3 regions of the Priestia sp. JNUCC 25 genome follow, and region 3 is predicted to be linked to each of the others. Evidence: riboswitches for the same ligand, from Rfam matches in the RefSeq annotation. Region 3 holds a riboswitch; each other region holds the start of a gene.

Region 1 (3,280 bases), 1.7 Mb from region 3:
ACATTCCAATGGCTGCACGGTGACGTGTTCCCAATTTTTTGGTCGTTGAAATAATAGACGAGAGAGGTAAAACATTAGCAGCTGAGATAAGCTGATTATTTCTAATTAGGACGGCTCCGTCATGTAAGGGTGTCCCTGGATAGAACAGCGTCTCAACTAGCGTAGCGCTGACAGGAGCTTGAATAGGCATTCCTTTTTGAATAAGAGGGTCTACATTTTGTTCCCGTTCAATGACAATTAAAGCGCCGTGACGTTTCTCAGAAAGGTTATGAATAGCTAAGGACAGAGCAGCATATTCAAATGTATAAGGCGATAAGTAATGACGCAAGTAATAAGAGGCAGCCGTAGCTTGAACATCTTGAAATAACTTTCGCATCTCCTCAAAATCACATAGTATACAATGATCACTCGTGTCTAAATGTTTAACTAAATTAGAGGCTTCAGTTGAAATCTGCTGTAAATATGTTCGCACATTATTTTTAATTGTATCGTCTAATTGAAAAGGTTGTCTCTCCATCTTATATAGCTCCTATCTGTCAGTCAGTGTTATCTGTAATGTGTGCTAATGTGGGTGAATTATCCGTAAAGCTTATAAATCCCTTATTAATTTTATAGAGAGGTTTTGTGTTTTATTTAGCAAGAGAATATAAAAAGTTGGAGAAAAAGAAAGCGTTTTATAAACTGATATGTTCACATTTGGTTTAAATTTACATATGTTGTTTTAAATAAAAGTATAGATATTTCTGTGAATTTAAAGTATAGTTTTCTTATCGGATATATGATTTTTAATGTTGACAAATATTCTAAATATGCTAAAATTTTTAAAAAATGCTTATCAAGAGTGGTGGAGGGATCTGGCCCGTTGAACCCCGGCAACCTGCTTAGCAAGGTGCTAATTCCAGCAAAGTGTGTATCATTTTGAAAGATAAGGTGAAAATTTATTGCCTACCCAGTCTTTCAATATGGAAGACTTTTTATTTTGATATAGCGCAAGCGATAATTTGAGGAGGGACACCAATGACTGTAACCCCCGACTTAAAACAAATCTTTGGGCATGTCGAAGCAAAGTAAGAATTAAATAGTTTCGCTGACTAGACACACTAGAGGCGGTTTTATCCAATTCTAGTGGGTAAAACCGTCTTTTTTTATTGGATAACGCGGATAACTAAGAATTGGAGTGAAGAAAATGGCAGACTTATATACGTACGAAAACTGGAGTGATACGTTTCCAGAGTTCGACAGTGAAGATGAAACAAAAGGAGCCCTTTCAGCATTGCAGTGGGCGTATGATACCTACGGAGATTCAATTATCTATGCATCAAGCTTTGGGATCGAAGGGATCGTGTTAATTGATTTAATTTCAAAAGTGAAAAAAGATGCTGAAATTGTCTTTTTAGATACAGGCGTTCATTTTAAAGAAACATATGAAGTGATTGATGCAATTAAAGAACGCTTCCCTGATTTACGTATTCATATGAAAAAACCGGATTTAACTCTTGCAGAACAAGCTGAAAAACATGGAGATGAGCTTTGGAAGAGTCAGCCTAACTTATGCTGTCAAATTCGAAAAATCATTCCATTAAGAGAATCTCTTGCTCCTTATGATGCGTGGATTTCTGGTTTGAGACGCGAGCAGTCTGAGTCTCGTGCCAGCACGAATTACTTTAATAAGGATGAGAAATTCAAGAAGGTGAAAGTTTGTCCGTTAATTCATTGGTCTTGGAAGGAAATTTGGCGCTATGTGTATAAGCATGATTTACCATATAACAAACTTCATGATCAAGGCTACCCAAGTATCGGCTGTGAACCCTGTACCGCACCTGCCTACAATGTAGACGATTTACGTTCAGGAAGATGGGCAGGTACACAAAAAGTTGAATGCGGATTACACGAATCTTAAATACGAAAGAGCTGAATAAATGATGCTTTTATATGTTGCCTTTATCATTGCGCTTTTTTTTGCAATGAATATTGGGGCAAGCGGTGCAGCAGCAGCTATGGGCGTTTCATACGGCTCCGGTGCGATTAAAAAGCGAAGAGTAGCCCTGTTCATCTGTGCTGTAGGTATTGTGCTCGGAGCCATTATCGGAGGCGGCGAGGTGGTAAAAACCATCAGTTCAGGTATCATACCTGAAAAATTGCTGTCAGTAGAATTAGTTATTATCATTCTGGCTGCTGCAACGCTGTCACTCTTTTTCGCGAATTTAATTGGTATTCCTCTATCAACAAGTGAAGTAACGGTTGGTTCAGTTGTTGGAGTAGGCGTAGCTTATCAATCTCTGTATGTGGAAAAACTTTTAGTTGTCATGTCTTTTTGGATTATTGTTCCGCTAGTTTCATTTGTCATTGCTTTTTTGATTGGAAAAGTGATAAAACGCAGAGCGCATAAAAAAGAAGCAGAGGGAAAGTGGAAAAGAGTTTTAACGATTTTAGTTATAGCGACGGGATTCTTTGAAGCCTTCTCAGCTGGAATGAATAACGTGGCAAATGCTGTCGGTCCTCTAGTAGGAGCTGGATTAATGGATGCCACAACGGGTGTCATAGCAGGCGGATTGGCAGTGGCGCTCGGAGCTCTTTTACTAGGAGGCCGAGTTATTGAAACAAACGGGAAAAAAATTACTCGCTATTCTGTAGGAGAAGGGTGCATTATCTCGGGTACTGGTGCTTCTCTTGTCACAGTCGCTTCACTGTTTGGTTTGCCAGTACCGCTTACACAGGTCACTACGTCTTCTATTATTGGAATAGGAGCAGCGAAAACGGGATTCACGAAAGAACAGCGCGAAGTGGTCATTCAAATGTTAAAGGTTTGGGTGGTATCCCCTGTATTTTCACTCGTAATCTCATATGTTCTTGTGAAATTAGTACTTGAAAGCGACTTATATTCATTTGTGGTGCTAGCTAGCGGATGTATTGCCACAGCAGGTGTTCTAAGCTTGGCTAGAGCGACTAGAAGAAAAAGAGCAAGCTTGCAGTCGGAAAAAGAAAAAATGACTGCGTGATTCAAGTGCTTTTTATTATATTGTGTTAATTATTTAAGGAGGATTTTACAAAATGACAACAATTCAAGCACACGGTGGAGAATTAATTAATTTATATCAACCAACATATGACTACACGTCACTAACAAAAGAAATCGAAGTAGATAACATGGCCCTAAGTGATTTAGAACTAATTGGAATTGGTGCTTACAGCCCAATTACAGGATTTTTAGGAGAAAAAGATTATCAATCAGTTGTTGAAAATATGCGTTTAGCAGATGGAACAGTATGGAGTATTCCTA
Region 2 (3,280 bases), 2.4 Mb from region 3:
ATATGCGATTGAAAGAGATTTATATACAAAACACTCATTAGACAAACAAAAAGATTTGCTTATGCATTAATTTAAGAAGCTTCTCCTAAATGGAGAGGCTTTTTTTTGTTAAAGCGTTTATCATAATTTTTAAGTGAACAGGAAATGCTACTACTAAAATTTCTAAGGAGATCAAAATCTATGAAAAGACTATTTTATACAGTCAGCACTTTTTGTTTTGTCTGGCTTGCTTTTGCAGCCATTCATGTCAGCGCTCTTTCGATTGAGAAGCTTCCAATGAAGAAATCATCTGAACAATGGTCGGTTGAACTGACAAAAGCGAGCATGACGGGAGATAATCAGCTAAAGTGGAAAAATAACGTCTATCATACATATGGATTAACCGTTGAAAACATTGGAAAAGACGTAGAGCGCGTGCAGGTCCAAGCTTTTCGGCACGAAGGAAAAAATAAGGCGAAATACAGCTTGTTTTCTCCTATTGAAAGGTCTAACTTAAGCAAAAGCGGTCAGCGTTTTCGCTATGCGAATTTTGCTGTTCCTGGAAAAGCGGCAAGCTTAGACATCATGATCAACTGGACGGACGAACAAGGTAATCATCAAGAGCATTTTGAATTTAAATAAAAGTCTTCGCCTAGGCGAAGACTTTTATTTTGCAGGAATTTATCCTCGCATGTAGAAAACGAACACGAAAGGAGAGATCGATAATGATTGCAAAAGCTACTGAAGAAGAATTACAGGAAATTCGGACGAAATCTGCTGATGCGCTGTTTGAAGGAACAATGAAGCAGTTTCATCCGTCAGCTGAACGCGTAAATGAACTAGTTGGTAGTGCCTTTGAAAAAGGCTGTTATTATTTAGTTTCAAGACAAGAAAATAAACTCGCAGGCTGGGTTCTTATCGGCCCATCTACCGACTTCTTTTCAAAAGAAGAAATTGGCTTTATCTACGAATTATATGTTGTACCGGAATACCGCGGGCAAGGTTTAGCCAAGCCGTTAATACAAAAAGCAATTGATGAATTGTCTATCAAAGGATACCCTGAAATCAGACTCAGCGTTCATGCTGGGAATTTTGCACAGCATGTGTATCGTGACCTTGGATTTGTAGATAAACAAATATCAATGACCTTACAGATGGTAAAACGTCCGTAACGTTGGTGAATATCAGCGAGTCCATAAAACATAAGATGTTATACACGCGATGAGGTTTGGCAGTGAAAGTAAAAGTAAATAAGTAGCCCAAACGGCTCCTTTATCTAGTACTTCAACGGCTCCTTCACCTGTATTATCTGAGGAAGGGGGATCTTCAAGCGCGTTCATAACTAAAGCTGCCGCAGCTAAAATAATTCCTCCGATGCTTCCCGTTGTTTTGACAATTGCAATATGGAAAGTAGATGAAAAAGCAATAGTAAGAAGCAGCAGCAAGCTTCCCAAAAAAGCAGATAACATATATCGTTTCATGTGCTCACCATCCTTTATGAAATCATACCATATTTTACTTCTTTTTTCTTTTTATTGAAAAGCTATTGACGTAACCTATAAAACATATTAGAATAGTCAGAAATAATTTAAAAACGAAATATTCTTATCTAGAGAGGTGGAGGGACTGGCCCTTTGAAGCCTCAGCAACCACAATTATTGAATGGTGCTAATTCCAGCATAGCCTAGCTCTGACAGATAAGAAGAGGAATCTTTTTCTATGATGAAATCCTCTTCTTAGGAAGAAACATTTCGTATAGAAAAGGTGAGGACATTGAACAGTAGACAAACAGCGTTAAGCACTGATGATTATTTAGATCTATACTTATTAGCCAAAGAAATAAAAGACGAAACGTGGCAGCAGGAAACTTTAGCGGCGCTAAAAACGCAGCAAAATCGTTCATTTGAAGAAAAACAATCCGCCCTAGTTCAAGAGATATGGGAAGATTTTAAACAGTTAAATGAAGATATTTCTTTTACGTATCGCTTGATTCAAAAAGAGCCAACTAACGAACAATTTCAGACTAAATTAAGGCACTTGAGAGAACGGCGGATCACGCTGAGCCGTGAGTTATATTTAGCTAAAAAACAGTATGTTGAACACACGCAATAAAAAGATCCGCTTGATAAACAAGCGGTTTTTTTGCGTGAAAATGTTAGAATCGTTATATTTCGGGTAGTAAATAGATAAGACAAGCAAAGGAGGGATAACAGTGGCCCAAGGTGTATTATGTGAAGTGAATGAGTGCATGTATTGGAAATCCGGAAATAAATGCAGTGCAGAGTCCATTTACGTTGTGAGTCCTGAAAGTAGTCACCATGTTTCTGAAACGGAAGAACCTGGCTGTAAAACTTTTGAACCCGCGAGATAAATGCTAGTTTTTATAAAAAAGCATAAAATGAACGATGCGCTGACGGAGTTGAGTCGGCGTTTTTCTATTTTTTTAAAATACTATTGCTTAAGTGCAATAATAAATACATATTAAAATAGCAGGGTCTATGTCTAATTGTGCGTTTAAACAAAATGATAAGATAATTTTTTTGTTTTTCGACAAAAGAAAAATGAGAGAAAGGTGATAGAATACAAATATACAGCCTAGCTGTCTTTTAGCACAAACTTATATGAAAGCGCTAACAAAAAAGGCTGTGTTCATCTCGTTTTGACAGATTGGAAAAAGGGGAGACGTTTATGCAGGGGAAAACTCAGGGGAAAGAATTGAAACGCGGGTTAGAAGAAAGACATGTGACGCTGATGTCCTTAGGAGCAGCCATAGGGGTAGGACTGTTTCTTGGATCTGCATCTGCTATTAAATTAGCAGGACCGGGAATATTATTGGCGTACGGATTTAGCGGAATGATTATGTTTTTTATTATGAGAGCACTTGGAGAAATGGCGATTCAAAAACCTGTTGCAGGTTCATTCAGTAAGTACGCACGCGACTACTTAGGGCCGCTTGCCGGTTATTTAACAGGTTGGAACTACTGGTTTTTATGGGTTGTAACATGTATGGCTGAAATTACAGCCGTTGGTATTTATATGGGGTATTGGTATCCGGATGTACCAAACTGGATTTGGGCGTTATCGGCGCTTGTTATCATGACAACGGTTAACTTCTTAGCTGTTAAGGCATATGGTGAACTGGAATTTTGGTTTGCACTTATTAAAATTTTAGCGATTGTATTAATGATTGCCGTTGGATTATTAATGATTGTGTTTGGAATCGGCAACGGCGGCGTTGCGACTGGTATCAAAAACTTGTGGGACAACGGCGGACTGTTCCCGAACGGATTTAAAGGCATTT
Region 3 (3,280 bases):
AAAACGATAACAATAATAACAATGATGAAAATAATAATGAGGGAAATAGCAACCAAAACAACCAAAGCAACCAAAATAATCAAAATAATCAACAAGAATATACTGTTGTATATTATCATTTATCCCATGTTAAGAGTATTACGGAAGATGCTATGTCAAATTCAGCACAGACGTTTACCGGGTTTGATAATGAAGGTACTTTAGAGTTGTATAGAGGCAAGACATTTGCTAGTACTTTATCATTACTGAAAAGTAAATATGTTCAAATAAATCAAGGGGGTCCTGAGAAAAAAGCAGGCCAGCTCCTTGACGTATTAGGTTCGTCAGAGTCTGCTTACCTTGTATTACTGTCGGAAGATGATGGTATCGTCTATATCAATGTTGAACATGTAAAAAGTATAAGTGAATATCAAAACAATAATAACAATAATAACAATAATAACATTCAAATGAATAATCAATTTGCTACAAATCAGGAACCAACTTATATGAAATCAAAAAACTTTAATAATTTATTTACTCATCTATCACACAAATGGGTATCGATCAACGGCGGCGGTCCAGAAGCTGTAGAAGGTGTATTGGTGCAAAGTCGGAATGGTACTTTTACCCTTGTTCAGGACAATCAAGTATTACGCTTACAGCCAAGACATGTTAAAACCATTTGTGTAGGAGCAAAAGGATCTTTTAAACAAAATAATAATCAAGATGATGAGCAGAAAGAGGAAAATACAAATACTGAAGACGGAGGATCAACGGAAGGCGTTCCAGAAGGTCGTACAGGAAGAAGCCGCCGCACAGGTTCACACTCGTCAGGAAAAAGCCGCCGCACAGGTTCACACTCGTCAGCGTCAAGAGAGCAAGTCATCCAAACAAAAAATTATCGTTGGAAAGCATAATGAATAAGAACAAAAAAGGTGCTTATAAAGCACCTTTTCTGTCATATAGGAAAGAGGGAGGAGAATGAGTATAAATCGTTATATTAATAAAATTGTAGAAGTAGATATTTCAGGGAAAACTAATTTTATTGGCAGACTTGTTGACTTAGGGTTAGATGTCATGATTTTGTATAATGGACATGATTATTTGTATATTCCTCTTTTACACATGCATCGTTTGCGAGAAGTATCAGAAGAAGACTATACGGTTTTACGTGAAATAGAAGAGAACTTGATAGAAGAAAGTCAGCGAATTTCTTATCGTAATATTTTACAGCAGGCAAAAGGGAAATTTATTGAAATTTATGTAACGGGAGGGAAATCATTGCATGGCTATATCACAAGCGTGCTGAATGATTATCTTGTGTTTTATTCTCCAGTGTATAAAAATGTCTTTGTTTCTCTACATCATTTGAAATGGCTTACCCCTTACAGTAATGAGTTAACCCCTTATTCTTTAAGTGACAAAGAGCTCCCGGTAAGGCCCGCCTCTGCACCTTTTGTCAGAAACTTTGAAGAGCAGCTTAAAAAATATGAAAATCAACTGGTCGTATTAGATTTAGGGGATCAATCAGAAAAAATTGGCGTACTTAAAGAAGTTTCTAATAATATTGTTGAACTAATTACGGCAAATGGAGAAAGTATGTATTGGAAGTTAGCTCACGTAAAATCTGTGCACTTGCCTTAGAAAAAGAGACCTGGCTGTCGTCTCTTTTTTTTATGTGCTTATCAGGACAAGTATATTGAATAAACAAATGAGATGATTTGAATTTTTTAGAAAATTATGTTGACAATAAAGAAAATCTTTATTAAAGTTATTAACAACAAATGTTAACCACCAACAATTATATAGAACTCTTATCAAGAGTGGCGGAGGGACTGGCCCTGCGATGCCCGGCAACCATCAAATGAAACATTCATTTGAACGGTGCTAATTCCTGTGGAACATCAGTATTGTTCTAACAGATGAGAGAAATCGTGTATAAACGAACACTCTTCCATCTGTGAAGAGTGTTTTTTATTTTGAGTTAAGGAGAGAAATAGATGAAAATTGAAACTTTATTAGTTCGTTCAGGAGTAGGTCGCGACCCTTCAACAGGTTCTATTACAACACCCATTTATCAAGCATCAACATTTGCTCATCCTGCTTTAGGGCAAAGTACAGGATTTGACTATGCACGTACGGCAAATCCTACTCGTACAGCATTGGAAGAAGCAATTGCTGCTTTAGAAAAAGGAGAAGTAGGAGTAGCATTTGCTTCAGGAATGGCGGGCGTAATGGCAGTTTTAGCACTATTTAAAAACGGAGATCATTTAATTGTATCAGAAGATTTATACGGAGGAACGTACCGAGTACTAAATGAAATCTTTTCAGAGCAAGGAATTACTGTTTCGTACGTCAACACAGCCCATCTCGAGCAAGTAAAAGATGCGCTTCGTCCCAACACGAAAGCTTTATTTATTGAAACACCTACAAATCCAATGATGCACGTGACTGATTTGCCCGAAGCAATTGCGTTAGCTAAACAGCATGATTTGCTTACTATCGTTGACAATACATTCATGTCCCCTTACTATCAGCGTCCTTTAGAGCTTGGAGCAGATATTGTGATACATAGTGCGAGCAAATACATTGGGGGGCATAATGATGTAGTTGCTGGTCTTGTAGTCGCTCGATGTAGTAGCTTAGGAGAGAAAATTCGTTTTTATCAAAATGCAGCTGGGGCAATCTTAGGTCCACAAGATAGCTGGTTGTTGTTGCGCGGTGTTAAGACGCTAGCGCTTCGTATGGAAAAGCATAACGAAAACGCACTGGAAATTGCAAATTGGCTTACTGCTCATGATCTCGTAGAAAAAGTGTATTACCCTGGTCTTGAAACACATCCAGGCTATGAAATCATGAAGAAACAAGCGACTGGATTTGGAGGCATGATTTCTTTTGCTGTCTCACACCCTGACATCGTGTCCACGCTTTTGGAAAATGTTAAAGTTATTACATTTGCAGAAAGCTTAGGAGGCGTGGAAAGTTTAATGACATTCCCAGCTCGTCAAACACACGCTGATATTCCCGAGGAAATTCGAAATCGTGTTGGAGTAACAAACTGTTTACTGCGATTATCAGTTGGAATTGAGCACGCAGATGATTTAATTAAAGATTTGAAGGAGGCATTTGATGCATACCAACAATAATAAACATAGATTCGGTACGAACTTAATTCATGCAAATACAGGAATTGACGGTCATTTTGGAGCGGTTAACGTACCTATTTATCAGGTATCTACATTTAACCAAGAAGATGAGACGAACAACGGCCGCTATGACTATTCTCGTTCAGGAAATC

The links. Region 3 has a riboswitch for S-adenosylmethionine ahead of JNUCC25_RS07130 (trans-sulfuration enzyme family protein). Riboswitches for the same ligand answer to the same signal wherever they lie in the genome.
Region 1: it holds a riboswitch for S-adenosylmethionine, as region 3 does, so the genes downstream of both, JNUCC25_RS24750 (phosphoadenylyl-sulfate reductase) here and JNUCC25_RS07130 (trans-sulfuration enzyme family protein) in region 3, are expected to answer to the same signal.
Region 2: it holds a riboswitch for S-adenosylmethionine, as region 3 does, so the genes downstream of both, JNUCC25_RS19915 (hypothetical protein) here and JNUCC25_RS07130 (trans-sulfuration enzyme family protein) in region 3, are expected to answer to the same signal.

The regions. Positions count from the first base shown of each region.
Region 1 is NZ_CM132211.1:4,711,658-4,714,937, reverse strand. Features, by position in the region: gene cdaS (sporulation-specific diadenylate cyclase CdaS) at 1-517, opposite strand, end outside; SAM riboswitch class I at 830-932, shown strand; gene JNUCC25_RS24750 (phosphoadenylyl-sulfate reductase) at 1,187-1,900, shown strand; gene JNUCC25_RS24745 (inorganic phosphate transporter) at 1,920-2,999, shown strand; gene sat (sulfate adenylyltransferase) at 3,052-3,280, shown strand, end outside.
Region 2 is NZ_CM132211.1:3,778,587-3,781,866, reverse strand. Features, by position in the region: gene JNUCC25_RS19935 (glycosyltransferase family 2 protein) at 1-70, shown strand, start outside; gene JNUCC25_RS19930 (hypothetical protein) at 181-621, shown strand; gene JNUCC25_RS19925 (GNAT family N-acetyltransferase) at 705-1,151, shown strand; gene JNUCC25_RS19920 (hypothetical protein) at 1,164-1,460, opposite strand; SAM riboswitch class I at 1,582-1,683, shown strand; gene JNUCC25_RS19915 (hypothetical protein) at 1,753-2,091, shown strand; gene JNUCC25_RS19910 (DUF1540 domain-containing protein) at 2,192-2,350, shown strand; gene alaP (alanine permease AlaP) at 2,668-3,280, shown strand, end outside.
Region 3 is NZ_CM132211.1:1,393,614-1,396,893, forward strand. Features, by position in the region: gene JNUCC25_RS07120 (hypothetical protein) at 1-899, shown strand, start outside; gene JNUCC25_RS07125 (hypothetical protein) at 964-1,626, shown strand; SAM riboswitch class I at 1,794-1,911, shown strand; gene JNUCC25_RS07130 (trans-sulfuration enzyme family protein) at 1,983-3,128, shown strand; gene JNUCC25_RS07135 (trans-sulfuration enzyme family protein) at 3,112-3,280, shown strand, end outside.